DNA from 4 places in the Roseibium sp. AWQ4_290 genome. Region 1 is predicted to be linked to each of the others. Evidence: predicted binding sites of a transcription regulator. Region 1 holds the regulator's gene; each other region holds the start of a gene.

The links. The regulator LexA, encoded in region 1, represses DNA repair genes until DNA is damaged. The targets are predictions, from matches to a motif close to TGTTCNNNNTGTGTTCNG.
Region 2: the regulator LexA is predicted to act here: its motif matches at 2,400-2,417, upstream of ACXAH0_RS15245 (PA0069 family radical SAM protein).
Region 3: the regulator LexA is predicted to act here: its motif matches at 5,093-5,110, upstream of recA (recombinase RecA).
Region 4: the regulator LexA is predicted to act here: its motif matches at 3,073-3,090, upstream of ACXAH0_RS18535 (helicase-related protein).

The regions. Positions count from the first base shown of each region.
Region 1 is NZ_JBSWYG010000002.1:304,394-311,976, forward strand. It holds gene ACXAH0_RS03610 (ComEC/Rec2 family competence protein) at 1-2,375, shown strand, start outside; gene lexA (transcriptional repressor LexA) at 2,380-3,090, opposite strand; gene ACXAH0_RS03620 (hypothetical protein) at 3,852-4,721, opposite strand; gene ACXAH0_RS03625 (acyl-CoA synthetase) at 4,718-6,298, opposite strand; gene ACXAH0_RS03630 (alpha/beta hydrolase) at 6,606-7,415, shown strand.
Region 2 is NZ_JBSWYG010000014.1:66,521-74,103, reverse strand. It holds gene ACXAH0_RS15255 (F0F1 ATP synthase subunit B) at 1-51, shown strand, start outside; gene ACXAH0_RS15250 (ribonuclease HII) at 498-1,169, opposite strand; gene ACXAH0_RS15245 (PA0069 family radical SAM protein) at 1,215-2,378, opposite strand; gene ACXAH0_RS15240 (glycosyltransferase) at 2,489-3,184, shown strand; gene moaB (molybdenum cofactor biosynthesis protein B) at 3,341-3,898, opposite strand; gene ACXAH0_RS15230 (aminotransferase-like domain-containing protein) at 4,085-5,311, shown strand; gene ACXAH0_RS15225 (ceramidase domain-containing protein) at 5,413-6,234, shown strand; gene ACXAH0_RS15220 (NADP-dependent malic enzyme) at 6,350-7,583, shown strand, end outside.
Region 3 is NZ_JBSWYG010000001.1:1,860-9,442, forward strand. It holds gene ACXAH0_RS00015 (cyclic nucleotide-gated ion channel) at 1-362, opposite strand, end outside; gene ACXAH0_RS00020 (hypothetical protein) at 558-683, shown strand; gene alaS (alanine--tRNA ligase) at 908-3,565, opposite strand; gene recA (recombinase RecA) at 3,972-5,042, opposite strand; gene ACXAH0_RS00035 (PfkB family carbohydrate kinase) at 5,447-6,406, shown strand; gene ACXAH0_RS00040 (pseudouridine-5'-phosphate glycosidase) at 6,497-7,435, shown strand.
Region 4 is NZ_JBSWYG010000019.1:9,502-17,084, forward strand. It holds gene ACXAH0_RS18535 (helicase-related protein) at 1-2,933, opposite strand, end outside; gene ACXAH0_RS18540 (hypothetical protein) at 3,476-3,685, opposite strand; gene pyc (pyruvate carboxylase) at 3,829-7,269, shown strand; gene ACXAH0_RS18550 (DUF6880 family protein) at 7,288-7,583, shown strand, end outside.

The DNA.
Region 1 (7,583 bases):
CGCCGAAAGCTCATACGTCTGTAGCTGCAGGTGCGCGCCAGAAAGAGACGGCCACTGGCAAGGCAGCTGATCCCGGTGCCGATCTGTGGATTTGGCTCGCGCGTTTTACGGCGAAACGGCCGGCCCAGTCCGGTTCTTATTGGCAGGAGCGTGGGCTGCTCTGGACCGCTTTTGCCTTCGCGGCCGGCATAGCGGTCTATATGGGACTGCCTCAAGAACCCTTCTGGCCCGCGCTTGCGGGTGTCCTCGCCCTGGCGTGTCTTGCGGCATTCAAAATGCAACGCACACGGGGGCTTGGGCCTATTATGGTGCTGCTTGTGTCTTTTCTGGCCGGTGCGACCAGCGGAGCCGTGCGGACAGCCTTTGTCGCAGCGCCGCGCCTTGGAGAACCCATGATTGCGACGCTCACAGGGACCGTTGTCTCCCGTGAAACGCGGGCCTCTGGAGTGCGGGTTGTGCTTGAGGTGACGTCTGTCAACGGCAAATCGTCCGGGGCGGTCGTCTTTCCGAAAAAGGTAAGGGTCCGGATACCGGCAGCGAGCCCGGCGCGAACCGGAACTTTGGTCCGTCTCAAAGCCCGTCTGTTTCCTCCGGCTGGGCCGGTTGTGCCGGGAGGATATGACTTTTCCCTCCGGGCCTATTTTTCGCAGATCGGGGCTACCGGGTTCAGTTTTGGCGTGCCGGAGGTTCTGGAGGCGCAATCCCTGCCTGCGGGGCTGCGTCTAACCGCCGTTGTCGGGGAGATGCGCAGCTGGTTTGCAAACAGGATCACAAAAATCCTGGGGGGCAGGCCGGAGGCGGGTCTTGTTGTGGCGCTGCTTGTGGGCGACAGGAGCGGTATTTCGGATCCGCAGGAAGAGAACCTTCGCGCGGCGGGGCTTGCCCATATTCTTGCAATTTCGGGATTGCATATGGCGCTCTTTGCTGGTGGCACCTATGGCGCGGTGCTTTTTCTTCTGGCCCTTTTCCCGCCAGTTGCCCTGCGCTGGCCAATTCACAAGATCGCCGCAGTGCTGGCGCTGGCGGCAGCGGTCTTTTATCTGGTTCTGTCCGGGGCATCGATTGCTACCCAGCGGTCGTTTTTGATGATCGGTCTCGTCTTTCTGGGCGTTCTGACCGGCCGCCGGGGGCTAACCTTGCGCAGTGTCGCGCTGGCTGCGCTTTTCCTGCTGGGTCTGGCGCCTGAGAGGCTGCTTTTTCCAGGTTTTCAAATGTCCTTTGCCGCGGTGATCTGCCTCGTGGCGGTTTACGAGCTCTGGCGGAACCGACCGGATCCGCTGATTCGCCAGACCCACAATGGGGGCAGGCCTTTGCTGCAGCTTGCCCGGTCTACCCTGCGCTGGTCGTTGGGGCTGGCTGTCACAGCGCTGGTGGCCGGACTGGCAACCGGGATCATTGCCGCCCATCATTTTGGGCGCATAGCCCCCCTGGGGCTTCTGGGAAACGTGCTCGGCATGCCGATCTTCACCTTGCTGGTCATGCCCATGGGGGTTCTGTCGCTTGTTCTGATGCCGTTTGGCTTGGCCTCTGTGCCCCTCAGCCTTATGGCCTTTGGTGTCAGGTTGCTTCTTGATGTGGCGGGCTTCGTGTCTGATCTTAGTGGAGCTGCAGGCGCCATTGGCCGGATTGGTCTGCCGGAGATGCTGGCTTTTTCAGCTGCCCTGTTCGGCGTGCTGCTGCTGCCGGGCCGGTGGCGCAGCCTGGCCTTTGGGCCCCTGATCCTTGGCCTGGTGCTTGTGCAGGTCAGCCGGCCGCCGGACATCCAGATTGCCGCTTCCGGAAACAAGCTCGCAGCCCGGGACCGGATTGGGGATTTGCGCTGGTTTGCCCGCCGGGACAGTTTTGCTGGTGATATCTGGTTTCAGACGGAGGGAGTTCCAGAGGGCGAAATTAAATCGCGCAGGATGAAAGCGCCTCAAATCGCCTGTGATCCCGGCGGCTGCGTGATACGCGCTTATCAAGTGGCCGGGGCGCACGTGCCTGACGGCTTCGAGCACAGGCCTCTCAAACTGGCTCTCACAAAGAGGCCTGAGGCATTTGAAATGGATTGCCGATGGGCTGATTTGATCGTGAGCGATCTGATTGCGCCCAAATCCTGTTCTGCTCCCCTTGTGATTGACAAATCCCTGCGCCATGCGCGCGGTGCTGTTTCGATCTGGCTGGCGCGCGCCGCTTCCCCGGCCATGGAAGAGGCTGTGCCGGAAGGGCAGGGAACCCGGAAACGGGAAAGAGAGGATCAGGCATCTGCCCCCAATGCGCTGAAAACACGGGTGCTGGCTGTCACGGACATCCAGTTTGCGCTTCAAAAGGAGCCCCGTCCGTGGAACCGGGCGGGGGAGGTGACGCGTACCAGCCTGCGCCAGGGAGGTGGCTAAACGGTCAATATTGGCGGAAGAGGGCGACAAGCCGTCCTTGAACACGCACCCGGCCGGGGCCGAAAATGCGGGTTTCGTAAGCGGGATTGGCAGCTTCCAGGGCAATTGAGGCGCCTTTCTTGCGCAGCCGCTTCAAGGTGGCCTCTTCATCATCCACCAGCGCTACCACGATATCGCCGCTATCGGCGCTTTCCGTACGGCGGATCAGCACGGTGTCGCCGTCCAGAATACCGGCCTCGATCATGGAATCGCCGCGCACTTCCAGAGCATAATGTTCGCCCTTGCCGAGAAGTTCCGGCGGCACTGTGATGGAATGGCTGTGGGTCTGGATCGCTTCGATCGGCACCCCGGCGGCAATGCGCCCCATGACCGGAATCTCCGTTCCCGCCACTTCAGGCTCCGGTGCAGGGCGAGCCGGTTCCGCCTTGCCAAGAGACCCTTCGATGACTTCGGGGGAAAAGCTGCCACGCTGGCGGGGGGCGCCGAGGCCCGGTGCAATGGAATCCGGCAGCCGGACCACTTCCATGGCGCGGGCCCGGTTCGGCAGGCGGCGGATGAAGCCGCGTTCTTCCAGAGCCGTGATCAGCCGGTGAATACCGGACTTCGACCTGAGGTCGAGAGCGTCCTTCATTTCATCAAAGGACGGCGGAACACCGGTTTCTTTCAGTCTTTCATGAATGAACATGAGCAGTTCATACTGCTTGCGCGTCAGCATATCGGCATTCCTTGACCATGAGAAGGTTCTGGTACAAATCAAGAACACATTACCTGTTCTCATTGTGTTCCGCAAGCGTAAATGTTCTCTTACTGTTCTGCCGGGCCACTTGTGGATCTGTCAGAGTAAAACGGCACTGGCAGTTGCACTTTTGGCCGTATTGATTGCTGGCTGGGCGGCATGACAAAACTCAACCGTACGATGAATGGTGCTCCGGACTGAAAATCGGGAACTTTTGCATTCATCGGGCAATTGGCCCCGTTTTGCTCCGCTGGCTCAATTCTTCACTACAGAATAGTCTGCGTCGGCGGCGCAGAGATTTGGTCATGGGGTGCTGTTGTGTTGTCTGATTGCAATAGATGTTGTGTAGCCGCATACACCTGCACGAAGCTGCCCAGACTTCCTAAAACTTGGTTGTCCGAACAACGGACAAACTTATTCGAAAATTTTTAAAGATGACACTGACAACGACCCGGATACAGTCTTGAAAACCGTATGCTACGCATGCCACGGAACGAATAATCCAGAAGGACTGTCTTGCTTTGGAAATGCCCCGCAAGGTTTCCATGCTTCAACGTCTTTTCCCTATTTCTACGTTTTATAGAAGTCCGGATTGAAAACCAGCTGCTCCTGAAAATTAGAACCGCGAAATCCCGCGTTTTCCCGGACAAGACTTTCTGGTGCCGATGAAATTCGGCCCGTGCCATTTAAGTCCGGTGCGTACACTTGTGCGCTTTGGAAACCGGCGTTTCAAGTCGGGGTCATCCGTTCTCCCTGACGATCAGCAGCTCGCACGTTACCAGCGTCGGCGCGCCGCCGGGGACAAGTATACCCTCAAAGAGAGCACCGGTCAGGTCCGCGCAGCGGACCGGGACAGCGGGCGGTGTTCCTTTTTCCGCTCCAGCTCCCGGGCGCAACAGGATTTCGGAAATCAGGCCTGTCATGGGCGCGCTGTCGGTGAACCGGGCTCCGGCAAGGCTGCCGAGGCCGTAAACGCAATAGGGGCCAGGGCCAAGTGTGGCTGCCAGGCTTTCGATGCTGGTGGACAGGTCCTCAAACGGGGCGAGGGTCGTGATCAGTGCATTATGCGTTGGCCGCGGGGAGGCGCTGTCCTCTGTCCTGGTCCGGAACAGCGTGAATTCGGTTTCCGGGTCCAGCTCCGCCTCGAACCGCGCGCCCCTGAGGCCCCAGCCGGAGACTGTGATGTCCTGCGTGGCCGTCAGCGTGTGGGGCAGCAGGTGGCCGAGGCGTTGCTTGTTCCCGTCCTGCCAGAAGCCGTGAATATGGGCGAACCAGCTCCCGTCCTTCCAACCCAGGATGGCGACAGCCTCCTCAAGGACAGCAGCGGCGGAGTGGTGGGTGTCGCTGTACCAGGCGGCGTGCCGGTCGTCGATGGCCCGGTCGGGCATGACGTAGTCGAAGGCCGAGAGGGGGAGGCCGGACAGATCCAGAACGGCGGAGGAAAAGCCGGACGCAGCAGCCCACGCGCCAAGATTGGTCAGGAGCGGTGTGCCGGCGGGCACGGGAACCGCTATCGGAATGGCGTCGCAGAGCGCAAAGGGGCGCCTGTCGGCCGCGGCAGGGCCCGGATGGCGGATATCGGCAAGGGCTGACGGTGCTGGCCGTCTCATATCAGGCCCCGGCTGGTCAGGACGTCCCGAACCAGTTTCTTCGTGACTTTGCCATAGGCGCTGGTCGGCATCGCATCCACAAAGAGATAGCGCGCGGGCATCTTGTATCGGGAGATCTTGCCGGTCAGAAACTCTGTCAGCTCCGCATCTTGAACCTGCTGCCCGGTCTGCGCCACACAGACGGCAAGGCCGGTCTCTCCCCAATGCGGATCGGGAATTCCGAGAATGGCCACTTCCGAGATCGCCGGATGGGTGAGAAGAATTTCCTCGATCTCCTTCGGATAGACATTCGAGCCGCCGGAAATATACATGTCCGAGGCCCGCCCGGTCAGGTAGAGGTAGCGCTGCTCGTCCATATGGCCGAGGTCGCCGGTGCGGAACCAGCCATTGCGGAAGGATTTTGCATTGGCGGCCTCATCGTCCAGATAGCCGGAACAGACGGCGGCGCCTATCACGCAGACCTCTCCGGTTTCGCCTGGGCCAAGATGGTTTCCCGCCTCGTCCTGAATGCTGATTTCGATGCCGGTGCGTTCGGTGCCGCAGGTGCCGATGCGGCTAGACGGACCATCTTCGGCGAAATGGTCCTGAGGGCGCAGAACAGTGATGTTGCCGGTCACTTCGCCTAGGCCGTAATATTGCACAAGCACCGGCCCCAGCCTGGCAAGTGCCTTTTTCTGGTCTTCCCGGTACATGGGGGCGCCCGCATAGATGACATGGCGCAGGCTGGAATGGTCGAAGTCATCGGCAGCCGGGTCTTCCACCAGCCGTTTGACAATGGTCGGAACCGTGAAGAGATTGCTGATCCGGTGTTTCCCGATGAGCTCGAAAGCCGCCGCCGGGGTGAACCCGCCGCGCGGCATCAGGACATGGGAAGAGGCTGCCGGGAGCTGGGCGATCAGCTGCAGGCCCGCTCCGTGGGAGAGCGGTGCGATAACAAGGGATGCGTCCTGCTCGGTTGTGCCGGGCAGAAGATCTGCGAGATAATTGACCGTGACAAATCCGATCTGGCCGTGTGTCAGCACGACAGCTTTTGGACGGCCGGTTGACCCAGATGTGAAAAACAGCCAGCACGGATCATCATGCTCAACGGCTGTATTTCCGGCTGTTTGTCCCAAATAGCGGTCGATCAGGGATTCATAGGACGGGGCGGGGGCGCCTGGTCCTATGGAAAGAGAGCCCTTGAGCTGAGGCCTTTCAGCGGAGACAGCGTTGGCTTGTGCTTCAAAGCGGGCATCGAAGATGAAGACATCCGCTTCTGCCTTCTGGCTGGCATAGGCGGTTTCCCCCGGGGCCTGACGGAAATTGCAGGGGACCCAGACCGCTCCAAGCCGGAACGCGGCCAGCATGACTTCCACCATCTGGTTGGAGTTCTCCGCCTGAACCAGAAGGCGGTCCCCCTTGGCAAGGCCGTACTCGGTCTCCAGGGCGCAGCAAAGGGCTGAAACGCGCCGGTCAAGGTCTGCCCAGTTCCAGGTCTTCCCCTCCCAGACAAGGGCCGGACGGTCTGGGAATCTGGCAGCGTTTCGGGTCAGAAAATGCGCAAGATTGGGCACGCGCGCAGAACAGCGTTGCATCATGTGTGAATTGCCTCCCGTTCGGAGGGGCTGACGAGACAACTTCACATTGGCCCCTGCGGATGTTTTCTCTTGCGCGCAGATTAGAGCAAGGCTCCGGCAATCGAAACAGAAGAGGTCTTTTAAAACAGAAGAATGTGATCCTGTTGGAAAACCGGCCTTTGAAAGGTTCGCGCTGGCCCTTTTGGGAGGTCATGCGTCAGACCGGGGCCGCGCATGCACAGGAGCGCACAGGCTTTGCCATTTCATGAGCCGGTAATTTGTGTATGTTGGCCGGGCTTTCAAATTTCCTTCTTTTCAGGTTTCCAAGATGAGTGAAAGAACGCGCGCCGACTGGGATGATGCTTATGCGAACGGCTCCTATATCCCCGGTGCTGAACAGTATCCTCTGCGCTGGGCGGAGAAGGCGGAGGCTTTCCGGAAGGGCTGGGAGGGCAAGCGACTAAATGTTGCCTATGGGGACGGGCAGCGCCACCGGTTTGACCTGTTTTTTCCAAAGAGTGGTACAGCGCAGGGGCTGGTTGTTTTTGTCCATGGCGGCTACTGGCTGAAATTTGACAAGAGCTTCTGGTCGCATTTGGCCGCCGGCCCTCTGTCGCAGGACTGGGCCGTGTGTCTTCCCAGTTATGATCTTTCTCCTGCCGTTTCACTGTCAGAGATCCGGGAGCAGGTCGGCGCTGCGATCCTTAAAGCCGCCGGACAGGTGAAGGGGCCGGTTCGTCTTGCCGGTCATTCCGCGGGCGGGCACCTGGTGACCCGAATGCTATGTGAGGATACCCCATTGACCCAGCCGGTTCTGGAGCGGATTGCGGCGGTTGTGTCCATCAGCGGCCTGCACGATCTGAGACCCTTGAGACATACAAGCATGAATGACTCCTTTGGCCTGAGCGAAAAAGACGCTGTTCTGGAAAGCGCCGCGCTGCAGACCCGGCTCGGCACTTGCCCAGTCACAGCCTGGGTGGGTGCAGATGAGCGGCCGGAGTTTTTGCGCCAGTCAAAGCTGTTGGCCGAAGCCTGGCCAGGCACGCGCTACAGGGAAGAAACGGGCAAGCACCATTTTGACGTGATTGATGGTTTGCTGGATGCCAAAAGCGCTGTGACAAAAACGCTTCTGTTTTGATGGAGGTTGCGTTTATCTTAAGAAAATGGAAGGAAAAATTGCATTGTCGATGATTTAATTTACAATTGATTTTTATGGAAAATTTAGAAACCCTAAGCAAAATCCGAAACTAAGGTTGGCCGCCGGTAGAACGGTGCCGATATCATGACTTTAGAAACACCGGAATTG
Region 2 (7,583 bases), on a different contig from region 1:
GACGATATTCTGGCCAAGAGCATCAGTCAGGTCAAAGACCGTCTGAACTGATCCGAGGTTTGATAACAGCTAAGAAAAAGCGGCCTTTCGGGGCCGCTTTTTTGTTGGGTCAGAAGATTTGCCAGGGCCAACAGGCAAACTGGGCCCGCTTGTGCGGGGCGGCGGTACACCCGCTTACCTAGGAGTATTTTGCGCTTATCCGGTTTCAATCTGCTTCGTTTTTTGCGCAGACACCCCTGATGTCTGTGGGGATTTTTCCAACCTCACCCAAAAAGACCCTATTGGATGGTTTTTGCAGGTTCGCCGGTAAGGAATGGCGCGCAGACCGGCCGGGAGGCCGGGCAAGCGGGAAGCATCGCCGGCGGGCCTGAAAAGCGACCGAAGGCCGTGACATAAGAGTGTTCCGCCGTGTTGCGCGTTCTGGACGATGCCTGTGCATCGCCCTGTGACCAAGCGCCTTGCTGAACGCTCTGGTGTCACGGGCAAATGGGCCGTAATCAACTGCGCTTGGTATGACGTTTTGCCGCGCCGGCAAGCCGTACCGGCCTGAAGCTCACGCGATGGTGGGGGGAGGGGCCAAGCAGATCAAGCGCCGACTGATGCTTGGGCACACCATAGCCCTTGTGCTGGGCGAAACCGTAGCCGGGCGTCAGATCGTCAAGGCGGACCAGCATCCGGTCCCGTGTCACCTTTGCGATAATCGAGGCAGCGGCGATGCACAGGCAGCGTCCATCCCCCTTGATCAGTGCCTGTCCCGCCTGTGTCAGCGCCGGGGGCACGTCCCGGCCATCGACCAGAACATAATCCGGCACTTTGGCAAGGCCGTTCACGGCCCGCATCATGGCGCCCAAAGTGGCTGCGCGGATGTTCTCCTGGTCGATCGTGGCCGGAGACGCGCTGGCGGTGCAGACAAAGGCGGTTGAGACGATCTGCTCAAACAGCTCTTCCCGTTTTGCTTCGGTCAGTTTTTTGGAATCGTTCAGCCCGTCCGGCACTTGGTCATAGTCCAGGATCACGGCGGCGGTCACCACCGGCCCGGCCCAGGGGCCGCGCCCGGCTTCATCCACGCCGCAGAGCTTGCCGTCAAAGGCAGCCGCATGGCTGCGCTCCAGGGCAATGTCCGGACTGTCGGGAAAGGAAAGGTCGAAAAGGTTCAGGCTGGAAGACATGGCGCCAGCCTGCCGCCCCTCAAAGCGTTGTGCAAGGCGGGAGTGTTAGAAGAGGTCAAGTTGCACACCGCCTTTTTGCGGCTGCACAAAGGCGTCCGTGTTCAGCTTCTTGCGGCGCAGGTTAAGTCCAAGCCGTTTGGCGGCGAGGGTGAAGCGTTTGGAAATCTGCTCCGCATAGGGACCGCGCCCGCGCATACGCTCGCCCCATTTCGCGTCATAATCCTTGCCGCCGCGCATGGAGCGGATGAGGTTCATCACATGGCGGTAGCGGTCGGGCCGCTCCCGCAGCAGCCAGTCCCGGAAGAGCTCAGAGACTTCCAGCGGCAGGCGCAACAGAATGAAACTGGCTTCACTGGCCCCATGGCTGGCGGCCGCCTCAAGAAGGTTTTCGATTTCGCAGTCGGTCAGGGCGGGAATGACAGGGGCCATCATCACCGAGGCCGGGATGCCCGCTTCCGACAGGGCCTTGATGGCCGCAAGCCGTTTATGCGGGGCGGACGCCCTTGGCTCCATGGCCCGGCAGAGTTTCTTGTCAAGGGTGGTGACCGAAAGCGCCACCTTGATCAGATTGCGCTCCGCCATTCTGGCAAGAATATCAATGTCCCGCGTGACCAGGGCGGACTTGGTGACAATGGCAACCGGATGCGAACAGGCTTCCAGAACTTCCAGAATCTCGCGCATCAGGGCGTAGCCACGCTCCACCGGCTGGTAAGGGTCGGTGTTGGTGCCGATAGCAATCACGCGGGGGACATAGCCGGGTTTCGACAGCTCCCGTTCCAGAAGCCCGGCGGCATTCGGTTTGGCGAACAGGCGAGTCTCGAAATCAAGTCCAGGCGACAGGCCCATAAAGGCATGGCTCGGTCGGGCGAAACAATAGATGCAGCCGTGCTCACAGCCGCGATAGGGATTGATCGACCGGTCAAAGGACAGGTCCGGAGACTCGTTGCGTGTGATGATCGTGCGCGCGCGTTCTTCCTGAACGTCGGTCTGGAGCGGTGGAAGTTCCTCGTCCAGATCCCAACCGTCGTCGAAACGTTCCCGCGCCAGCGGCTCGAACCTGCCGGAGGCGTTCAGGGCTGCGCCCCGGCCACGCCGCAGGTCTTGCGGAACCCGGTCAGAGCCAGGCGCCTCCACAGTTTCCGGCAGTTCAGACACCGGATCAAGGCGGGCTCCGTCCGGCAGACGGTCGGTATGAGGGGCAAGGGTCATGGGCGGAGATCACTCTGAAGCGAGAACATATCGGGAACATTAGCTCAAATTTAAAGCAATTCAAGCCCGGCATTTCGCAACTGGGGATTTTTCATGTAAAACACTGCCTCATGATAAGTGTCATAGTTCCGACAAAAAACTCAGAGACCGATCTGGTGCATGCGCTGTCGTCTCTGGTCACAGCGGCGGCTGAAGGGGTTGTCCGGGAAGTCATTGTTGTGGATGGCGGCTCAAGCGACGGGACCGAACGGGTCGCCGACGCCGCTGGCTGCGGCTGGGCGCAGGCTGTGGGCATGAGCCGGAGCGAGCGGCTGGCCTATGGGGCTTCCCTGGCCAAACGCGGTGACTGGCTCTTGTTTCTCCGCCCCGAAACCCTCCTGGAAAGCGGCTGGCACCATGAAGCCCAGGCGTTTATCGAAAGGGCCGGCAGGGCCCCGAACGGGGCGCGGACCGCAGCCAGCTTCCGCCTGCGCTACGAAACGTTTGGCATGGGCGCGCGGATCAGCGAATCGATGGCCGCCCTGCGTTCGCAGCTTCTTGGCATGCCTTATGGCAATCAGGGGCTTCTGATCTCCCGCCAGTTCTACAGCACTTTGGGCGGCCACCGGCCGTTGCGGGAGTTGGAGGATCTGGACATTGCCAAGCGCATCGGCCGCAACCGGATTGTTTTCCTAAGGGCTGCAGCGGTCACATCGGGTGTGTCTGCGGGTGGAAACAGTTTGGCCCAATTCCGCAAAGGCCTTGCGCGGTTCTGTGTCGGCACCTTGCGCATTCCTGCCAGCGTCGCGGTGCGGCTGCACGGCTGACACCGGTATTTGAAACGGCCTCCCTTCCTCCTCAAGATGAGGTTGTGAGCTGGCTGTTTTGAGCCGGGAACGCCCCGATATCCCCTTTGCAATCAAAGCAGTTGCGGAGGAGGGCCGAAGGCCTCTCCTGAAAGGGGGCGGGTAGCACAGAGCGTGTCAGGCATCCTGCAATTTGCCCCGTTTCAGATGCTCATCCAGCCGCGGCATGATTTCCACGAAATTGCACGGCATGTGCCGGTAGTCGAGCTGCCATTTCAAGATGCCGTCCCAGGCATCCTTGCAGGCTCCTGGAGAGCCGGGCAGCACAAAGATATAGGTCGCCCCCGCAACTCCGCCGGTTGCGCGGGACTGGATCGTTGAGGTGCCGATCTTGTCATAGGAGATCCGGTGGAACACTTCCGAAAAGCCGTCCATGCGCTTTTCAAACAGGGGCTCCATGGCTTCCGGTGTCACGTCCCGGCCGGTGAAGCCCGTCCCCCCTGTCGTGATGATCACGTCAACGGTCGGGGCACTGATCCAGGTCCGGGCGACGGCCCGGATCGCCTCCACATCATCTGTCACGATCTGCCGGTCTGCGAGCAGATGGCCGGCTCTTGCGAGCCGCTCTGACAGGGTCTTGCCGGATCGGTCCTCCTCCAGCGACCGGGTGTCGGAAACGGTCAGAACCGCAATGTTGAGCGGAATGAATGGACGGGTTTCATCGAGACGGGACATGGCTTCCTCCTGTGTCCAGAAGACATAGGCGAAACCGGCAGGCGGTTCCAGCCCCGTGGGGTTACCCCGTATTGGGATCTTTTTGAGAAATAAAATTACAAAAAATAGCAAGATTGAGACACTTGCAAAATGAATAGGTCAGTATTATTGACTTAAATATCACATCAAAATTGTCTGAGAGCCATTATGACAACCTGGGAAAGCCTTTACGCCAAGCGTGCAAGCCGCATGCGGGCATCCGAAATCCGTGAGCTTCTGAAACTGCTGGACCGGCCCGATGTGATTTCCTTTGCCGGGGGCATTCCCGATCCGGCCCTGTTCCCCGCCGAGGCCTTCCGGGCCGCCTATCAGGAGGTCCTGTCAGGGCCGGAAGCGGACACGGCGCTGCAATATGGCATCAGCGAAGGCAGCCTCAGGCTGCGCACCTGGATTGCCGGTCATATGAAAGAGCTGGGCGTTGACTGCGGGCCGGACAACATCATCATCACATCCGGTTCCCAGCAGGGGCTTGATTATATCGGCAAGCTGTTCCTGTCGGAAGGGGATACGGCCCTGCTGCAATGGCCGACCTATCTGGGCGCGCTTCAGGCTTTCAACGCCTACGAGCCGCAGTTCGACCGGCTTGACCCTCTGACCAATGAAAGCGCTGAGACGATCCGCGCCCGGGCGCAGGACAAGGGAGGCGCCGTCAAATTCGCGTATCTGTCGCCGGATTTTGCCAATCCGACAGGCCTGTCCCTGGACCTGGAAGAGCGCCAGCGACTTCTCACCCTGGCCGGTGAGCTGTCCTGCGCCATCATTGAAGACGCGCCGTATCAAAGCTTGCGCTATGACGGGGCGCCGGTCCCCGGCCTTCTGGCGCTTGACTGCGCGCAACAGGGCGGCATTGAAAACAGCCGGACGCTCTATTGCGGCAGCTTCTCAAAATCGCTCTCCCCGGGATTGCGCCTCGGCTGGATCTGCGCGGCGTCTGATGTGATTTCCCGTCTGGTTCTGATCAAGCAGGCGAGCGATCTGAACACGCCGGTTGTCAATCAGGAAGCCATGGCCCGGGTCGCCGAAACCGAATTTGACCGGCATTCGGCCCGTATCAACGCCACCTACAAAGCGCGGCGCGATGCCATGCTGGCCGCTTTGGAGCGGCATATGCCGGAGGGGACACGCTGGACCCGGCCGGAAGGGGGCATGTTCATCTGGGTCGAGCTGCCCGGAGGGCTGGATGCGGCAGATCTGCTGCACCAGTCGGTCGCCAGGGCGAAGGCCGCCTTTGTTCCGGGCAAGGCGTTTCACCCTGATGGCAGCGGAGCCAATACCTTTCGGTTGAGCTTTTCCTGCGCCAGTGCGGACAGGATCGAGGCGGGGATATCAAGATTGGGCGCGCTGATTGCCGAAACTGTCATGTCCAGGGTGTAATACACCGCGTAAGTCCGGTGATCACTCTCCTGAGCTATAATGGGGGCGCGCAGCAAACGCCCCAGGAGGCATGAAAGGAGAGTGGCCACTGGAATTTTGCTATGTATCAGCGCCGTCTCGACACCTCCTGCTTGCAGGACGGCCGGCCGGGCGGTCTGGCTCAGCGCACCGCTCCGGCCCGTTTGATCAACCGTTGCTCTCCAGAGGCCGGTTGCGCATCAACAGGCAGAGCGCTGTTTCAAGCCGCACATGCGGCGGCTGCCTGGAAGGACTGCCCGATGGATCTCATGCAAAGGCTGAACAATTACTGCGAACGGCTCAGCCCGGACTTTTGGGCCGAACCCTTGAACGCGGTCACCAACGGTGCCTTCCTGATTGCAGCCGTCCTGGCTATTCTGCTCTGGCGCCGCAAAACCCCCGCTGATCCGGCCGGGATCAGCCTGATCATCGTGATAGCCGCGATCGGCATCGGCTCGTTTCTGTTCCACACGGTTGCGACCCGCTGGGCGGCGCTGGCCGATGTCCTGCCGATTGCGGTCTTCATTCACCTGTATCTTTTTTTCGCGCTCAGGCGCTTCCTGGGAGCGCCGCTCTGGGCCGCACTGGCCATTGTTGCTGCCTTTCTGGCGTTCACGCCCTTTGTGGGCAGGGCCGCTGCACCGCTGGTTGGCGCCTCGGCCGGATATGTGTCTGCGCTGCTCGCAATTTTCGTCGTCGGGACGCTGTTTTTCCGGCGGAACCAGGCCTTGGGCCGTCAGGTTCTGGTCACAGGCGGGGTTTTTCTGCTGTCATTGACCTTTCGGACCCTGGATCAGCCCTTGTGTTCACAGATCGCTTTCGGCACACATTTCCTGTGGCATATCCTGAACGCTGTTGTGCTGTATTTGCTGGTAAGGGTTCTCATTTTACAGCGCGCCGGGTAAACGACAGAACCACATACGACATTTCAAACCCTGGCTGGCCTCTCAAATCTTTTCCCGCCCGCAGCCAGGGGCAACAATACCGGGGCCCCAGCCGGTCAGGGAGACAGGACACGTCATGAGCGACACCAACAAGGCTGAACACGATCTGAGCGAAGCCGCGCTGTTTTATCACGAGCATCCAAAGCCAGGGAAACTGGAGATCCAGCCGACCAAACCGCTCGGCAACCAGCGCGATCTGGCGCTGGCCTATTCTCCCGGTGTTGCAGCGCCCTGTCTGGAAATCGCAGAAGACCCTGCCAAGGCCGCAAACTACACTTCCCGCGCCAATCTGGTGGCGGTGATCTCCAACGGCACGGCGGTGTTGGGTCTGGGCAATATCGGCCCGCTCGCCTCCAAGCCCGTGATGGAGGGCAAGGCGGTCCTGTTCAAGAAATTCGCGGGCATTGACGTGTTCGACATTGAGGTGGACGAGACCAATGTCGACAAGTTCGTGGATGCGGTGTCCGTGCTGGAGCCGACCTTTGGCGGCATCAATCTTGAGGACATCAAGGCGCCCGAATGTTTCATGGTGGAAGCCAAACTCCGGGAAAAAATGAACATCCCGGTTTTCCACGACGACCAGCACGGCACGGCCATAATCGTGGGGGCGGCCGTGCGCAACGGCTTGCAGCTGGCAGGCAAGAAGATCGAGAACGCCAAGATTGTTGCGTCCGGCGCCGGTGCTGCGGCGCTGGCCTGTCTCAACATGCTGGTCTCGCTCGGGGCGCGGCGCGAGAATATCTGGATCACCGACATTGAAGGTGTCGTCTATGAGGGCCGCGAAACCCTGATGGACGAGTGGAAGGCGGTCTTTGCGCAAAAGACCGGCAAACGCACCCTTGAGGAGGTCATCGACGGGGCGGATGTTTTCCTGGGCCTGTCCGTGGGCGGAGTGCTCAAGCCGCATATGGTGGAAAAGATGGGCACGGGCCCACTGATCCTGGCCCTCGCGAACCCGAACCCGGAAATCATGCCGGAAGACGCTTTGGCGGTGCGTGACGATGTGGTCATGTGCACCGGCCGTTCGGATTATCCGAACCAGGTGAACAATGTCCTGTGCTTTCCCTTCATCTTCCGCGGGGCGCTGGATGTGGGCGCGACCACCATCAATGAAGAAATGAAGCGGGCCGCAGTGGAGGCGATTGCCGGTCTGGCCCAGGAAGAGCCGTCCGACGTTGTGGCACGGGCCTATGGCGGCAAGACCGAGACCTTCGGTCCCAACTATCTGATCCCGTCGCCGTTCGACCAGCGGCTCATTTTGCGGATCGCCCCTGCCGTTGCCCGTGCGGCCATGGAAACCGGGGTCGCAA
Region 3 (7,583 bases), on a different contig from region 1:
GGCAAGAACAGGACAAACAGCAGCGGCAGGGCACCGATCAGGTCAATCGCCGCATCGGGATGCACCGCATAGCGCAGGCGGGACCAGACCGGACCATAGCGGCGCAGGGGCGGATGCAGATCGGCAACATACATGCGCAGCACATATTCCAGCAGAAACACAAAGCCGCTGCCCAGTTGGATGAATTTCAGATGAGGCGCGTAGCTGTTGCGGATTTCCGGCACCGTTTCCAGAACCGCCAGAACCAGGTTGAGCACAATCAGGGCCACCAGAAAATGACGCAGCGAACGGGCAGCCAGCCGTTGTTTTCCCGTGTCTTCAAGCACTTCGTAAAGCATCCGCTTGACGCTGTTATCCTGCACCCTGTGCTCCCTGAAAAAAGTTTCGCGTCATGTTTGAATAGCCGATGTTGAGACAAGCGCAAAATCCACAACGGCCCCAAGCCTTCACGCAATCTGCGCAAAGCCGTGAGCGCCCGCGCTGAAAACGTGATTGGGAAAAATTGCCGCAGCCCTCACCTAAAGTTTGTGGGCACGACAAACCCAAGGACAGCCATCATGACGATTGACACCGACAAGGCCCGCGCAGCGGAAACCTCCCCGCATCATGTGGTCCTGAAAATGCTGCTTGTCTCGACAACGCTTGCCGCCTTTGCCATGACAGCAGCCGCCTGGCTCCATTGAGGCCAGTCTCAATTGATAGAGACCCGTCAACCACAGAAAATTCGCGTTTGGCTGGATGTGTCTTTCGCTGCCTGACATCCGTGATGTCAACGCAAAAGACAGAGCGGTTTGCCCTCCGGCTAAGCGCAGTCCACTCACACAATCAAAAAAAAAGCCGGGGCCTCGAAGGCCCCGGCACGGCAACATACCTTCATCCTGCAGACCGTCCAGCGGGCTCCAATGTCTCAGAGCCCGGCCAAATGGCTTTCAATCGCGGCAATGGCGCCGTCCGCCCTGGATCCGTCCGGCCCCCCGGCCTGGGCCATATCCGGGCGGCCGCCGCCGCCACGCCCGCCAAGGGCTTCCGACCCGATCCGCACCAGATCGACCGCGCTGACCGTCCCGGTCAGGTCCTTGGTGACCGCCGTGACAATGGCCGCCTTGCCGTCTTCGGCAACATTGATCAAAACGACCACGCCGGAACCGAGCTGGGTCTTGGCTTCATCCGCCATGCCCTTCAGATCTTTCGGGTTGATGCCTTCTACGGTGCGCGCCATCAGTTTGAAGGCACCAGCCTCCTTGACCGGCGCAGCCCCGTCTCCGCCCCCGCCCATGGCAAGTTTCTTCTTCGCATCCGCCAGCTCTTTTTCCAGCCTGCGCCGCTCGTCCACCAGCTGGGCCACCCGGGCTGGAACCTCATCGGCGCCGGTCTTCAGCAGTGCCGCCAGGCCGCGCATGCGCTTGTCCTGGGCATCGAGATAGGCCCTGGCTTCTGGGCCAGTTAACGCCTCGATCCGGCGCACACCAGCGGCAACCGCACCTTCGGAGACCAGCGTCACCAGGCCGATATCGCCCGTGCGCGAAACATGTGTGCCACCGCACAATTCCAGAGAATAAGGCTTGCCGGCCTTGTCCCCGTGCAGCGCCGTGCCCATGGACACAACCCGGACTTCCTCACCGTATTTTTCGCCAAACAGCGCCATGGCACCGGCTTCAATGGCGTCATCGACAGCCATCAGGCGGGTGTCGACCGGGGCATTCTGAAGGACAATCTCGTTGGCAAAGGTTTCCACTTCAGCCAGTTCCGCATCGCTGACCGGCTTGGGATGGGAGAAGTCGAAACGCAGGCGCTCCGGGCTCACCAAAGAGCCCTTCTGGGCCACATGAGACCCCAGCACTTCCCGCAACGCCTCATGCACCAGATGGGTGGCGGAATGGTTGGATCGGATAGCGCCACGGCGGGCAGGGTCGACTTTCAGCTCCAGCGCCGTGCCGGGCGTAACCTCGCCTTCGACCACCGTGACACTGTGCACGAACAGGCCGTCAGCTTTTTTCTGGGTGTTGGTCACGGTGATGTGCAGGCCCGGGGCCAGCATCTTGCCAGTATCGCCCACCTGACCACCGCTCTCGCCGTAAAACGGCGTCTGGTTGAGGATCAGGAAGCCGCTGTTGCCTGCCGTCAGTTTGACCGTTTCCGCGTCATCTGCAACGAGCGCTGCGACAACCCCTTCCGCAGTCTCTGTCTCATAGCCGAGGAAATCCGTGGCACCGTGCTTTTCCTTCAGCGCAAACCAGATGGCTTCGGTCGCAGCCCCGCCCGATCCGGACCAGGCCGCGCGGGCTTCCGCCTTCTGACGGTCCATGGCCGCGTCAAAGCCGTCCGTATCAACCGAAATGTCCCGGGCCCTGAGGGCGTCCTGGGTCAAGTCAAGCGGAAAGCCATAGGTGTCATAGAGCTTGAAAGCGGTTTCGCCGTCGAGCTGGCCACCGGCCGACAGGTCTTCCGTGGCCGTATCCAAAAGGCCAAGGCCCCGCTCCAGGGTCTTGCGGAACCGGGTTTCTTCCAGTTTCAAAGTTTCGGTGATCAGGTCCTCGGCCCGGCCGAGTTCCGGATAGGCACGGCCCATTTCCCGCACCAGCGCCGGCACCAGCTTGTGCATCAGCGGCTCGCCGGCCCCGAGCAGATGCGCATGGCGCATGCCCCGGCGCATGATCCGGCGCAGCACATAACCACGGCCTTCATTGGAAGGCAGAACCCCATCCGCAATCAGGAAACTGGTGGAGCGCAGGTGATCGGCAATCACCCGGTGGCTGCCAAGCGCATCGCCTTCAGCCTCAACACCGGTTTCATGTTCGGAGGCGGAAATCAGAGCCCGGAAGAGGTCGATGTCATAGTTGTTGTGAACACCCTGCAGCACGGTAGCCAGCCGCTCAAGCCCCATTCCGGTGTCAATCGAGGGGTGCGGCAGATCCAGTCTGGCTTCCGGTGTCTGCTCATATTGCATGAAAACCAGGTTCCAGATCTCGATGAACCGGTCCCCGTCTTCTTCCGGCGTGCCCGGAGGGCCGCCCCAGATGTGATCGCCATGGTCATAGAAGATTTCCGAACACGGTCCGCAAGGGCCCGTGTCGCCCATGGTCCAGAAATTGTCCGACGTCGGAATACGGATGATCCGGTCGTCGCCGAGCCCGGCAATCTTCTTCCAGAACCCGGCCGCCGCCTCGTCCTCGGAATAGACCGTGACCAGCAACCGGTCCTTGGGCAGGCCATATTCCTTGGTGATCAGGGCCCAGGCGAGCTCGATCGCCCGTTCCTTGAAATAGTCGCCAAAGGAAAAATTGCCCAGCATTTCAAAGAATGTGTGGTGCCGGGCCGTATAGCCGACATTGTCTAGATCGTTGTGCTTACCGCCGGCCCGCACCACCTTCTGCGCGGTGACTGCCCGGGAATAGGGACGGGTCTCCAGACCGGTGAACACGTTCTTGAACTGGTTCATGCCCGCATTGGCGAACATCAGCGTGGGATCATTGCGCGGAACCAAAGGCCCGGACTCGACCACTTCGTGATCGTTTTTCTTGAAATAGTCCAGAAATGTGGAGCGGATTTCATTTACGCCGGTCATTCGGGTCTCGCATTACGTCCTTGCCCGGAAAATCGGGCCTAGTGAAAGTCAGCCAGCCGGACAGAACCCCTGAGGCCCCGCAGCCGGAACAGCTTTTTAACTTTGCGCTCAAACCCTGTCCAGCGGTTGCATGCGTTCTGGGCAAGTCTGCGGGGCGGGAGCCACGGCTTCCGCTTGCCGCAAAGGCGCTCCACCGGTCTTTCCGGGTGTTTTGACCTTGCCTCCAGATCTCCCAGCGCCGGTCTGGATGGCGGCCAAAAGAAAAGCCCTCTCCCGTCCGGAAAGGGCTTTGCCTCTTGGTGATACATCTTTCAGCCGGGTTCCCGGTCCGCCCGCCGCAAATGACGGGTAAGGACAGCCCCCCGTCTGGGCCGAGGGGCGTCTGAGAGCACGTCTTTTGGCGGTCTCAGTCGCCCTGCTCTTCGTCCCCACCTTCCGGGTCAATGATCGCTTCAGCGATCAGGCCCGCATTCTGGCGAATCGCGAGTTCTATTTCATCGGCAATTTCCGGATTGTCCTTCAGGAACTGCTTGGCATTCTCGCGTCCCTGACCAAGCCGCTGGCTGTTATAGGAGAACCACGAGCCGGACTTTTCCACCACATTGCCCTTCACGCCCAGGTCGATCAGCTCGCCCATCTTGGACACACCCTCGCCATAGACAATATCGAATTCAACCTGACGGAATGGCGGGGCCAGCTTGTTTTTGACCACTTTTACCCGTGTCTGGTTGCCGACCACCTCGTCCCGGTCCTTGATAGAGCCGATCCGGCGGATATCGAGGCGGACAGAAGCATAGAACTTCAGTGCGTTGCCGCCGGTCGTCGTTTCCGGAGATCCGAACATCACACCGATCTTCATGCGGATCTGGTTGATGAAGATCACCATGCAGTTGGACTTGGAAATCGACGCGGTGAGTTTGCGCAGCGCCTGGCTCATAAGACGTGCCTGCATGCCCGGCAGGCTGTCGCCCATTTCACCTTCCAGTTCGGCCTTGGGGGTCAAGGCGGCCACGGAATCAATCACCAGTACGTCGATTGCCCCGGAGCGCACCAGCGTGTCGGCAATTTCCAGCGCCTGCTCGCCCGCATCGGGCTGGGAAATCAGGAGATTGTCGATATCAACGCCGAGCTTGCGCGCATAGACCGGATCAAGTGCGTGTTCCGCGTCCACAAAGGCGCAAATACCCCCATCCTTCTGGGCCTCGGCCACCGTGTGCAGGGCCAACGTTGTCTTACCGGAGGATTCCGGTCCATAGATCTCCACAATCCGGCCACGCGGCAACCCGCCGATCCCAAGAGCGATGTCCAGTCCGAGAGACCCGGTCGAGACGGCTTGAATCTCAACGGCCTGCCCCTGCCCCATCCGCATGATGGAGCCCTTGCCAAAGGCCCGTTCGATCTGGCTGAGCGCTGCATCCAGCGCTTTTGTCTTATCCATCTGGCTGCTTTCTACGAGACGAAGTGTACTTTGCGACATGGGTCACGCTCCTTATTCCACGACGGACGCGTTGTTTCAATGACAGGGTTTGTACCTTATTTGTTCTCTTTTTGCAATCTTCTAAAAGCATCTGTTTTCAAAGCAGTATTTTAACTTTGTTTCCAATATGTTCCTAAAGCCAACAAAGAAAATTACGTTACGTTAGAAAAATCTGGAAACATACGATTTTCCCGTGGCAAACCAGAATCGCCCGGGCCGGAGCCAAGATCCGGTACGGTTGCCCGGCCAGGCCGGATCTGATAGCCCGCCCCACGGCGTGGCCGGTGGCTGATCCCGCGCGGCCCGACATCACCGAACGAAACCGCGTGTCAGAAAGACCTGACAGCTGCTGACACGGGCGTCCCTTAAAGTCCGTCCTGAAAGAAACCGGAAGAGCGATCCCCGTGCCTGACTTTCCTTCCCAGCGACTGGTTGCCATCGGCGCGGTTCACTATGACACGATCGCCCATGGCCGCGAGACGATCTGCCGGGACACCTCAACCCCGGCCCGCTTTACCGCAAAACCCGGCGGGGTCGCCACCAATATTGCCCGGGCCGCCTGCCGTCTTGGGGTTGCGACCACACTCATCGGCGCGGTCGGCACCGATGGGGCCGCCGCTTTTTTGAAGGAGCTGCTGGCCGCAGAAGGCCTTGATCTGGCCTTTCAGACCCGGTCCGGCTGCGCGACGGGGCAATATCTGGCCCTGCATGATCCTGATGGCAGCCTGGCGGCCGCCTGCGTTGATGACCGGGTCTTGAGCGAAGCCCCGGCCGGTTTTTTTGCCGCCGCCCTGGCACAGGAGCTGCAACGGACGGCGCCTGCCCCTCTGTGGCTGCTGGATGCCAACTTGCCCGAACCGATGCTGCACGCTCTTGTTCAGCAAATTCGCAGCTCCCGCCCCGACTGCGGCGGGGTCCTGACCGCCAATGCGGTCTCCAATGCCAAGGCCCCGAGGCTCAAAGGCCTGTTGGCAGAGCTGGACTGCCTGACCCTGAACCGTGGGGAAGCCGCCGCTTTGACCGGCCTTGCGGACACCTTGCCCGCCGACACCCTGGCAAACGCCCTCACACAGCAGGGTCTAAAAGCTTTTGTCCTGACCGATGGCGGCCGTGAGGCCCTGGTCTCGTCCGGAGGGGTGTTGCACCGTCTTACGCCGCCCAAGACCGCCATTGTGGATGTGACCGGGGCTGGAGATGCCCTGACAGCTGGCATTCTGGCGGCCCTGGCCCGGGGCCACGGTCTTCTCACCGCCGCCCGCTGCGGCCTTCAGGCGGCAACCCTGACGCTGCAATCGACAGGCGCGCTTGCCGAAGGGCTCCGCTGGGATCAAATTCAAAGATTTGACCATACGGACAAATTGTAAGCTTGGCGCTGCGGCGCCCGGCTCCTATAAAGCGCTCAAAAGGGCAGCAGACCGAAGCTGCTGCTTCCTCTTAAAAGAAGGCCAGACCCTGTGACACGCAAACCTGACGCCGCCGCCCTGAAGTCTCTTCTCGTTTATAGTGACGAGGTCCACGCCGCCTTGGACCGCTCCGCCCCGGTCGTTGCCCTGGAAAGCACCATCATCACCCATGGCATGCCGTTTCCGCGCAATGTGGAAACCGCCCGGCAGGTGGAAGCAGATATCCGCGCAGAAGGGGCGGTGCCCGCAACCATTGCGGTCATGGACGGCAAGATCCATATCGGTTTGAGCGATGCGGAGCTCGACCGGCTGGCCAAGGCCGGTTCCGTGATGAAATGCTCGCGCGCTGATCTCACCTTCGCGCTTGCCACCGGCTCTTTCGGAGCAACCACCGTGGCAGCCACCATGATGGCCGCCCATCTGGCCGGCATCCAGGTGTTTGCCACCGGCGGCATCGGCGGCGTTCACAAGGGCGCTGAGGAGAGCTTCGACATTTCCGCTGATCTGGATGAACTCGGCCGCACTCCGGTCTGTGTTGTCAGCGCGGGGGCCAAGGCCCTGCTCGACATTCCCAAGACCCTTGAAGTGCTGGAAACCCGGGGCGTGCCCGTCATTGCCTATGGCACGGAAGAATTGCCGGCCTTCTGGTCCCGCGAGAGCGGCCTCAAGGCTCCCTACAGCCTCGCCAGCGCCGCCGAGATCGGCAATCTTCTGAAGATGCGCGAAAACTTTACGGATCATGGCGGTGTTCTGATTGCCAATCCGGTGCCCCTGGCAGACGAAATTCCGCGCGCCGAGATGGCTGGCTATATCAGCACTGCCATTAAGAAAGCCACGGCGGAGCGGATTACCGGCAAGGAGGTCACCCCCTTCGTGCTCGGAACCATTTTGGATCTGACCGATGGGCGCAGCCTTGACACGAATATCGCACTCGTGCGCAACAACGCCCGTCTGGCAGCCAAAATCGCCACCTCGCTTGCCGGGTCCTGACGCCCCCGGCCCCTTGTCTCCGCCGTGCCCGGGAAAAGCCAGGACAATACAGCACGCCGCTGGCCGCAAAACGGCAGCGCCTGAGCGCGCCCCTTGAATGATGGAGACAGCGGGTCTGCTGACACGGGCCAAACGGCAGGAAAACCGG
Region 4 (7,583 bases), on a different contig from region 1:
CGCTGGTCCTGGCGGCCGCGCGGGCGCCGGTCGTGCCGGCCCGGACGCCAGATTTCAAGGGTAACGGTCTCAAGCTCGGGCGCGTCTGCGCTGTCTGCAGCGGCGTCCGCCGTGTCTGTGGGCTCGGCCGCACCGCCCTCCTGTGATGAGGTGTCCTGAGACGTCTGCGAAATGGCGGCAGCGGCAGTGTTCTCATCCGTGGCCGTGGCTGGATCGGTCGCCGGGGTTTCTGAAGCGGCAGCCTCTGCCGGGGGGGCGGTCTCGTTAGCGGCGGCGTCCGGTTCCTCAGCAAGCGTGTCTTCAGGCGCGGCTTCAGCCTGTGCGGCCGGGGCTGTTTCAGTCCCTGCTTCCGTCCCGGCGGGATCGGCCGCAGCGGCCTCAGGCGCAGCAGTGTCTGCCCCAGAGGCGTCTGCCAGCGCTGCAGTCTTGTCTGCAGCTTCGGGCTTGGCCGCGGCAGGGCGCTGGATTTCTTTGGTCTCCAGCCGGTAGCCGAGGGATTTCAGGACGGCAGAGAAGTCTTCTCCCGCGCAGCCCAGAAGCGAGGTCATGGCGACTGTGACGGTAAAGCCGCCGCCTTGTGCGATGGCGCCGTCCGGTGGGCTCACCTCCGCATCCAGTGGTTTCCAGGCAATCAGCGGCCGGATCAGATCCGCCAGACGTTCCAGAATGTCGACACGCACGGCTCTGGGGCCGCAGACCCGGAAGCCGACCACTTTGTAAAGGGACTTGTCGATGCTTTCATCGACGGGAATGGACGTGCGGCCGGAGGCGGACAGCTGCGGCAGTTCGGACATGCCGGCCATGTCAAGCGAGCCGTTTTTCAGCGCCCAGAGCTGGGCGAGAAGCTGGCTCGGGGCCGGTTTCAAGAGCGCGGGGACAAATACGGTATAGGCACCGAAGCGTACGCCGTGCTTGCGCAGGGAGGCGCGCATGTCCTGTTCCAGCTGGCGGATTTCATCGGCTGCTTCCTGGCGTTCCAGAATGCCGAGCCCTTCCACGATACGGAAGGCAATGCCCCGCGCCAGACCTTCCAGCCCTTCACCGGCCTTCAGATCCGCAAGCGGCTTTAAAAGGGTTTCGATCTGCGCTTTGACCCACAGGTCGATGCGGGCCTGCACCGTGTCGCGGGCCGGGCCGGTCAGATGCTCGTCCGCCAGAAGAAGCGCCGTCGGTGCCAGCACATCTTCTCCTGCCACCAGCTTGGCCACCGGTTCGCCGCGCCAGCGGATGGCGGCTTCCGAGGTCAGCACGAAATCGCTGTTCTCGGATTTGCCCAGCTTGTCGGCACGGGTCTCGATTTCCGTTGTCAGGGCTTTCTGGGCGGCAGCGCGCACGGTCTTGCCGTCCGGGCCTTCGGCCCCGGCATCAGGGGCAAACCGGAAGCCAAGCAGGTTCCCGATGTGCTGACCTTCCACGAGCACATCGCCACTCGATGTAATTTCTGCTTCCAGCATTGCGTTCTCTCTCAAACGTCGCATCAATACACTTGTCCGCCGGTCAACGAAACGCTGTGTCAAGCGTTCGTGCAGGGCGTCCGATAATCTGTCTTCAATGTCGCGGGTTTCCCCCTGCCAATGGGCCGGATCGGCCAGCCAGTCAGGGCGATTGGCGACGTATGTCCAGGTCCGGATATGGGCAATCCGGTTTGCGAGAGTGTCGATATCACCATCCGTGCGGTCTGCGAAGGCCAATTGACGGGTGAACCAGTCATCCGCGATACGATTGTCCTGCATCAGATGCGTGTAGATGGTGCTCAGCAACTCTGCGTGGTTTGCCGGAGCGATCTTCCGATAGTCCGGGACCTGACACACGTCCCATAACAATTCAATTGCATTTTCGCCCCTTGCCAGCCCGGATATTACGGAATCCCGTAACAGATGTTCAAGTGCTGTAATGTCGTCGCCGGTCGGGGCCCGCGCAAGGCCCTCCTCGCGCGGGACAACGTCCAGGCTGGCCCGCAGGCGTGCAGCAGAGGAGAAGTCTAGCGAACTGTTGCGCCATTGCAGCACTTTCAGACTGTCGAACCGGTGGCTTTCGATCTGTTCGACCAGTTCGTCAGCCAGCGGCTCGACCCGGCCGGTCACCCCGAATGTGCCGTCCTGGGTGTGGCGCCCGGCGCGTCCGGCGATCTGGCCCATTTCGGAAGGGGTCAGCTGGCGGTACTGGTAGCCGTCATATTTGCGGTTGCCTGCAAAGGCGATGTGATGGACATCCAGATTGAGCCCCATGCCAATGGCATCCGTCGCCACCAGGTGGTCCACATCCCCGTTTTGGAACAACTCCACCTGGGCGTTGCGGGTGCGCGGGCTCAAGGAGCCGAGAACAACGGCGGCGCCGCCGCGCTGGCGGCGCAAAAGCTCGGCAATCGAATAGACTTCTCCGGCGGAAAAGGCGACCACGGCCGAGCGGGACGGCATGCGCGACACCTTGCGCGCGCCTGCATATTCGAGAATGGACATGCGCGGTCGGGTGATGACATTGAGGCCCGGCAGCAGCTTTTCCAGAAGCGGGCGTGCGGTCGCGGCCCCCAGAAGCAGCGTTTCGGCGCGGCCGCGCAGGTTCAAGATGCGTTCGGTGAAGACATGGCCGCGGTCCAGGTTTCCGGCCAGCTGCACTTCGTCGATGGCCACGAACTCGGTGTTGAGATCCAGCGGCATGGCTTCGACGGTCGACACCCAGAAGCGGGGCGCCTTCGGCACGATCTTCTCTTCGCCGGTCACAAGAGCCACCGCCTCCGTGCCCGCACGCTCCACGATGCGGCCATAGACTTCTCTTGCGAGCAAACGCAAGGGCAGGCCGATCAGCCCGGAGGGCTGTGCAAGCATGCGCTCAATGGCCAGATGGGTCTTGCCGGTATTGGTCGGGCCGAGAACTGCAGTCACGGTGCGTGATCTGGCGGACGGCGGCAGCGGCAACGTTTGGGGACGAGGCATGGAACTGATTGGTTACGGTCGGCTTTCTTCGGGCGCAGCGCCTATATCTAGTGCGGCGTATCTAGCACAGGCCGCACCGGCGTGTCGCCCTTTCTTTTGGGCGAATTTTCGCCGGACAGATATGGGGTGTTTTTCTGTGGAGAACGAGTCTGGAACAAACCGAAACCGAATCGCGGACTCTTTGTGATTCAGGATTTGTTCCCTACGAAATATAGTGATTTGTCTGAACTGCGCTACGAAATCCTGAATCTCGTCAAGGATTTGAGTCGCTCGGCAGAAACAGCTGCGTCCGGAGGCAAAATCCTGTCAAGGGTTAATCTTGTGTGAAGCCGTGGTCCTGCCGGGTCCGCGCAGGTGTTTACGAACGGACACAGGGTGAACGAAACCCGGACGAATCGCTGATTTTTCTCTGTTTTGGGTTTGTTCCAACAAGATCTGGTAGGTGCGCTGTTTGAAAGACCTATGAAAATCGGGCGAAAAAATCATAATCTGTGTTGCAGGCCGTAAAATGCCCGTTTCCGTTTCAAAATGAAGCGGTCTGTTTACGTTTCTAAGGTCAGCGGGCTTTTCGTTCCTGCTTTGGGCGTTTCCTGTTTTATGCAAAAAGGCAAGCCCGGTTTTGCGGCCATGGGGGCCGGGCCGGGCGTTTCACGGTCGGCAGGGCATTGTGCGGGATCAAAAATGCTGCACTGCACCTTTTTTGGCGGCAGCGCTTCTTGCGCGGCACTGGGGATTTTCCCTTTTTCTTTCAATATGTTGTTCAGGTGTGTAGGTGGCGTTCTGGCCTGCCTTTTGGGGCGCTTGTCCGTCCAGCCCTTTTCAAGAGCTTGAGAGCACAGTAGAAATCTGGCCGGGTTCAAATGTGCTTAGGCGTAACTTTGGGAGGAGAAGGCGTTTGGCGATTACCAAGATTCTCGTTGCGAACCGGTCTGAAATTGCGATCCGGGTGTTCCGGGCAGCCAATGAACTGGGGCTCAAAACCGTCGCGATCTATGCAGAACAGGACAAGCTGGCCCTGCACCGGTTCAAGGCGGACGAAGCCTATCAGGTCGGCAAGGGCCTTGGCCCGATCGAGGCCTATCTGTCCATTGACGAGATTATCCGGGTTGCCAAACATGCTGGCGCCGATGCCATTCATCCCGGCTATGGCCTGTTGTCGGAAAGCCCCGAATTCGTTGATGCCTGCGAGCAGGCAGGTATCACCTTCATTGGTCCGAAATCGGAAACGATGCGCCGCCTCGGCAACAAGGTGGCAGCGCGTAATCTGGCCATTGAGGCCGGTGTGCCGGTCATGCCGGCAACGGACCCGCTGCCAGATGATCTGAGCGAGATCAAGCGCCAGGCGCTGGAGATCGGCTACCCGGTCATGCTGAAAGCCTCCTGGGGCGGCGGCGGGCGCGGCATGCGGGTCATTCCTGACGAAGCCACGCTGGAAAAGGAAGTTGTTGCCGCCAAGCGGGAGGCCAAGGCTGCTTTCGGCAAGGACGAGATCTATCTTGAAAAGCTGGTCCAGCGCGCCCGCCATGTGGAGGTGCAGATCCTGGGGGACGGTGACACCGTCGTGCATCTGTTCGAGCGTGACTGTTCCATTCAGCGTCGCCACCAGAAAGTGGTCGAGCGGGCGCCCGCTCCCTATCTGGATGCGGCAAAACGGGAAGAGCTGTGCGGCTATGGCCTGAAGATCGGCCGGGCGGTGAACTATCGCGGGGCCGGAACCGTTGAGTTCCTGATGGATGCGGACACCGGGTCCGTCTATTTCATCGAGGTCAATCCACGGGTGCAGGTGGAGCATACGGTCACCGAAGAGGTCACCGGGATCGATATTGTCCAGGCGCAGATCCATATTGCCGACGGGGCGAAGATCGGAACGGCGGAAAGTGGCGTGCCGCCGCAAGCGGACATCTGCCTGAACGGCCATGCCATGCAGTGCCGGATCACTACGGAAGATCCGGAACAGAATTTCATTCCGGACTATGGCCGCATTACCGCCTACCGGGGCGCGACCGGCTTCGGCATCCGCCTTGACGGCGGCACCGCCTATTCAGGGGCGGTGATCACCCGCTTTTACGATCCGCTGCTGGAAAAGGTCACTGCCTGGGCGCCGACGGCGGAAGATGCGCGCAAGCGCATGGACCGGGCCTTGCGTGAATTCCGGATCCGGGGGGTGGCCACCAATCTGGTGTTTTTGGAAAACATCATCGGTCACCCTGATTTCCGGGCCAACAATTACACCACCCGTTTCATTGACGAAACTCCGGCCCTGTTCGAGCAGACAAGGCGCCAGGACCGGGCGACCAAGCTTTTGACCTATATCGCCGATGTGTCGGTGAACGGCCATCCGGAAACCAAAAGCCGGATGCGTCCGCCCAAGGATGCGGCGGCGCCGGTTGTGCCGGATTTTGGCGACAACAGGCCGGCGGGCACCCGCCAGCTGCTGGACGATCTTGGCCCCAAGGGTTTTGCGGACTGGATGAAGGCGCAGCAGCGGGCCCTTGTCACCGACACGACGATGCGCGATGCGCACCAGTCGCTGCTGGCAACCCGTATGCGCACCCACGATATCGTGGCCATTGCCGAGGCCTATGCGGCCGGGCTGCCCCAGCTTTTTTCCCTGGAATGCTGGGGCGGGGCAACGTTTGATGTTGCCATGCGCTTCCTTACCGAAAGCCCCTGGGAGCGGCTGCATCAGATCCGCCAGAAAGCACCCAACATCCTGTTGCAGATGCTGCTGCGCGGGTCCAACGGGGTTGGATATACCAACTATCCGGATAATGTGGTCCGGTTCTTTGTCAAACAGGCCGCCGATAATGGCATTGACCTGTTCCGGGTGTTCGACTGCCTCAACTGGGTCGAGAATATGCGCGTTTCCATGGATGCGGTCCAGGAAGCGGGCAAACTGTGTGAAGGTGTGCTGTGCTACACCGGGGATTTGCTGGACAGCGCGCGGCCGAAATATGACCTGAAATATTATGTCGGCCTGGCCCGCGAGCTGGAGGCGGCCGGGGCGCATATTCTGGGCCTGAAGGACATGGCCGGCCTGTTGAAGCCGGAAGCGGCCAGGGTCCTGATCCGCACCTTGAAAGAGGAAACTGGCCTGCCGATCCATTTTCACACCCATGACACGTCCGGTATTTCGGCGGCAACGGTGCTGGCGGCTGTCGATGCCGGGGCTGACGCGGTGGACGCGGCCATGGATGCCCTTTCAGGGCTTACGTCCCAGCCCTGTCTCGGGTCGATCGTGGAAGCGCTCCGGGGCAGTGACCGGGACACGGGGCTGGAGGCGAAAACGATCCGTCAGATTTCCTTTTATTGGGAGGCGGTGCGCACCCAGTACCGGGCTTTTGAAAGCGATCTCAGGTTCGGGGCCTCGGAAGTCTACTTGCATGAAATGCCCGGCGGCCAGTTCACCAATTTGAAGGAGCAGGCCCGCTCGCTTGGCCTTGAGACCCGCTGGCACGAGGTGGCCCAGGCCTATGCGGATGCCAACCGGATGTTCGGGGATATCGTCAAGGTTACCCCGTCCTCCAAGGTGGTGGGCGATATGGCTCTCATGATGGTGAGCCAGGGGCTGACCTTGGAAGAGGTTGAAAGCCCGGACAAGGATGTGGCCTTTCCGGACAGCGTGGTGAAGATGCTCCACGGGGATCTGGGCCAGTCACCGGGAGGATGGCCGCAGGCACTGCAAAAGAAGGTTTTGAAAGGGGAAACGCCGATCACCGTGCGCCCGGGCTCGCTTCTGGAAGAGGCGGATCTGGAGGCGGAGCGCATAGACGCGTCGAGCGCCGCTGGCCGGGAGATCGATGATACGGATCTGGCCGCCTATCTGATGTATCCGAAGGTCTTCACCGATTTCGAAAAAGCCCAGCAGCAATATGGGCCGACCTCGGTTCTGCCGACCCCGGTCTATTTCTACGGCCTGGAACCGGGAGACGAGATTCTGGTGGATTTGGAGCCTGGCAAGACCCTGGTCGTGCGCTGCCAGGCGTTCGGGGAGACAGATGAAAAGGGAGAGAAGAAAGTCTTTTTCGAACTGAACGGCCAGCCGCGCATTGTCAAGGTGCCGGACCGGGCCCACGGAGCCACCGGGGCCGCCGCCATGCGCAAGGCGGAAGACGGCAATGCCGCCCATGTGGGGGCACCGATGCCGGGCGTCATCTCCACCGTCGCGGTTGCGGCCGGTCAGGAGGTCACGGCTGGCGACGTGCTGGTCTCGATCGAGGCCATGAAGATGGAAACTGCGCTTCATGCGGAGCGGGACGGCACGGTCAAGGAAGTGCTGGTGGCCCCGGGCACCCAGATCGATGCCAAAGATTTGCTTGTGGTGTTCGAAAGCTGAACGGGATTTTGTGGAAATATGGCTCGAAAAGCAGCTATCTCACTCGAAAGCTTAACAAAACTTGGTGCGAAGAAACTTGCTGAACTGGTTCTGAGCGAAAGCGGAAACAATGCTCCCTTCCGGAAGAAAGTGTCCGCAGCTCTTGCTGCGGACAAAGGACCGGAAGCTGTTGCAAAGATTGTTGACCGCCGATTGAGTGCGCTGGAAAAGGCACGCAGTTTTATCGACTGGGACAAAGCGCGCGGCTTTCGGGACGATCTTGCTGCAACAGTGGAGGTCGCGTACGGAGAGTTGGGCAACGCGGCTCCCATGAT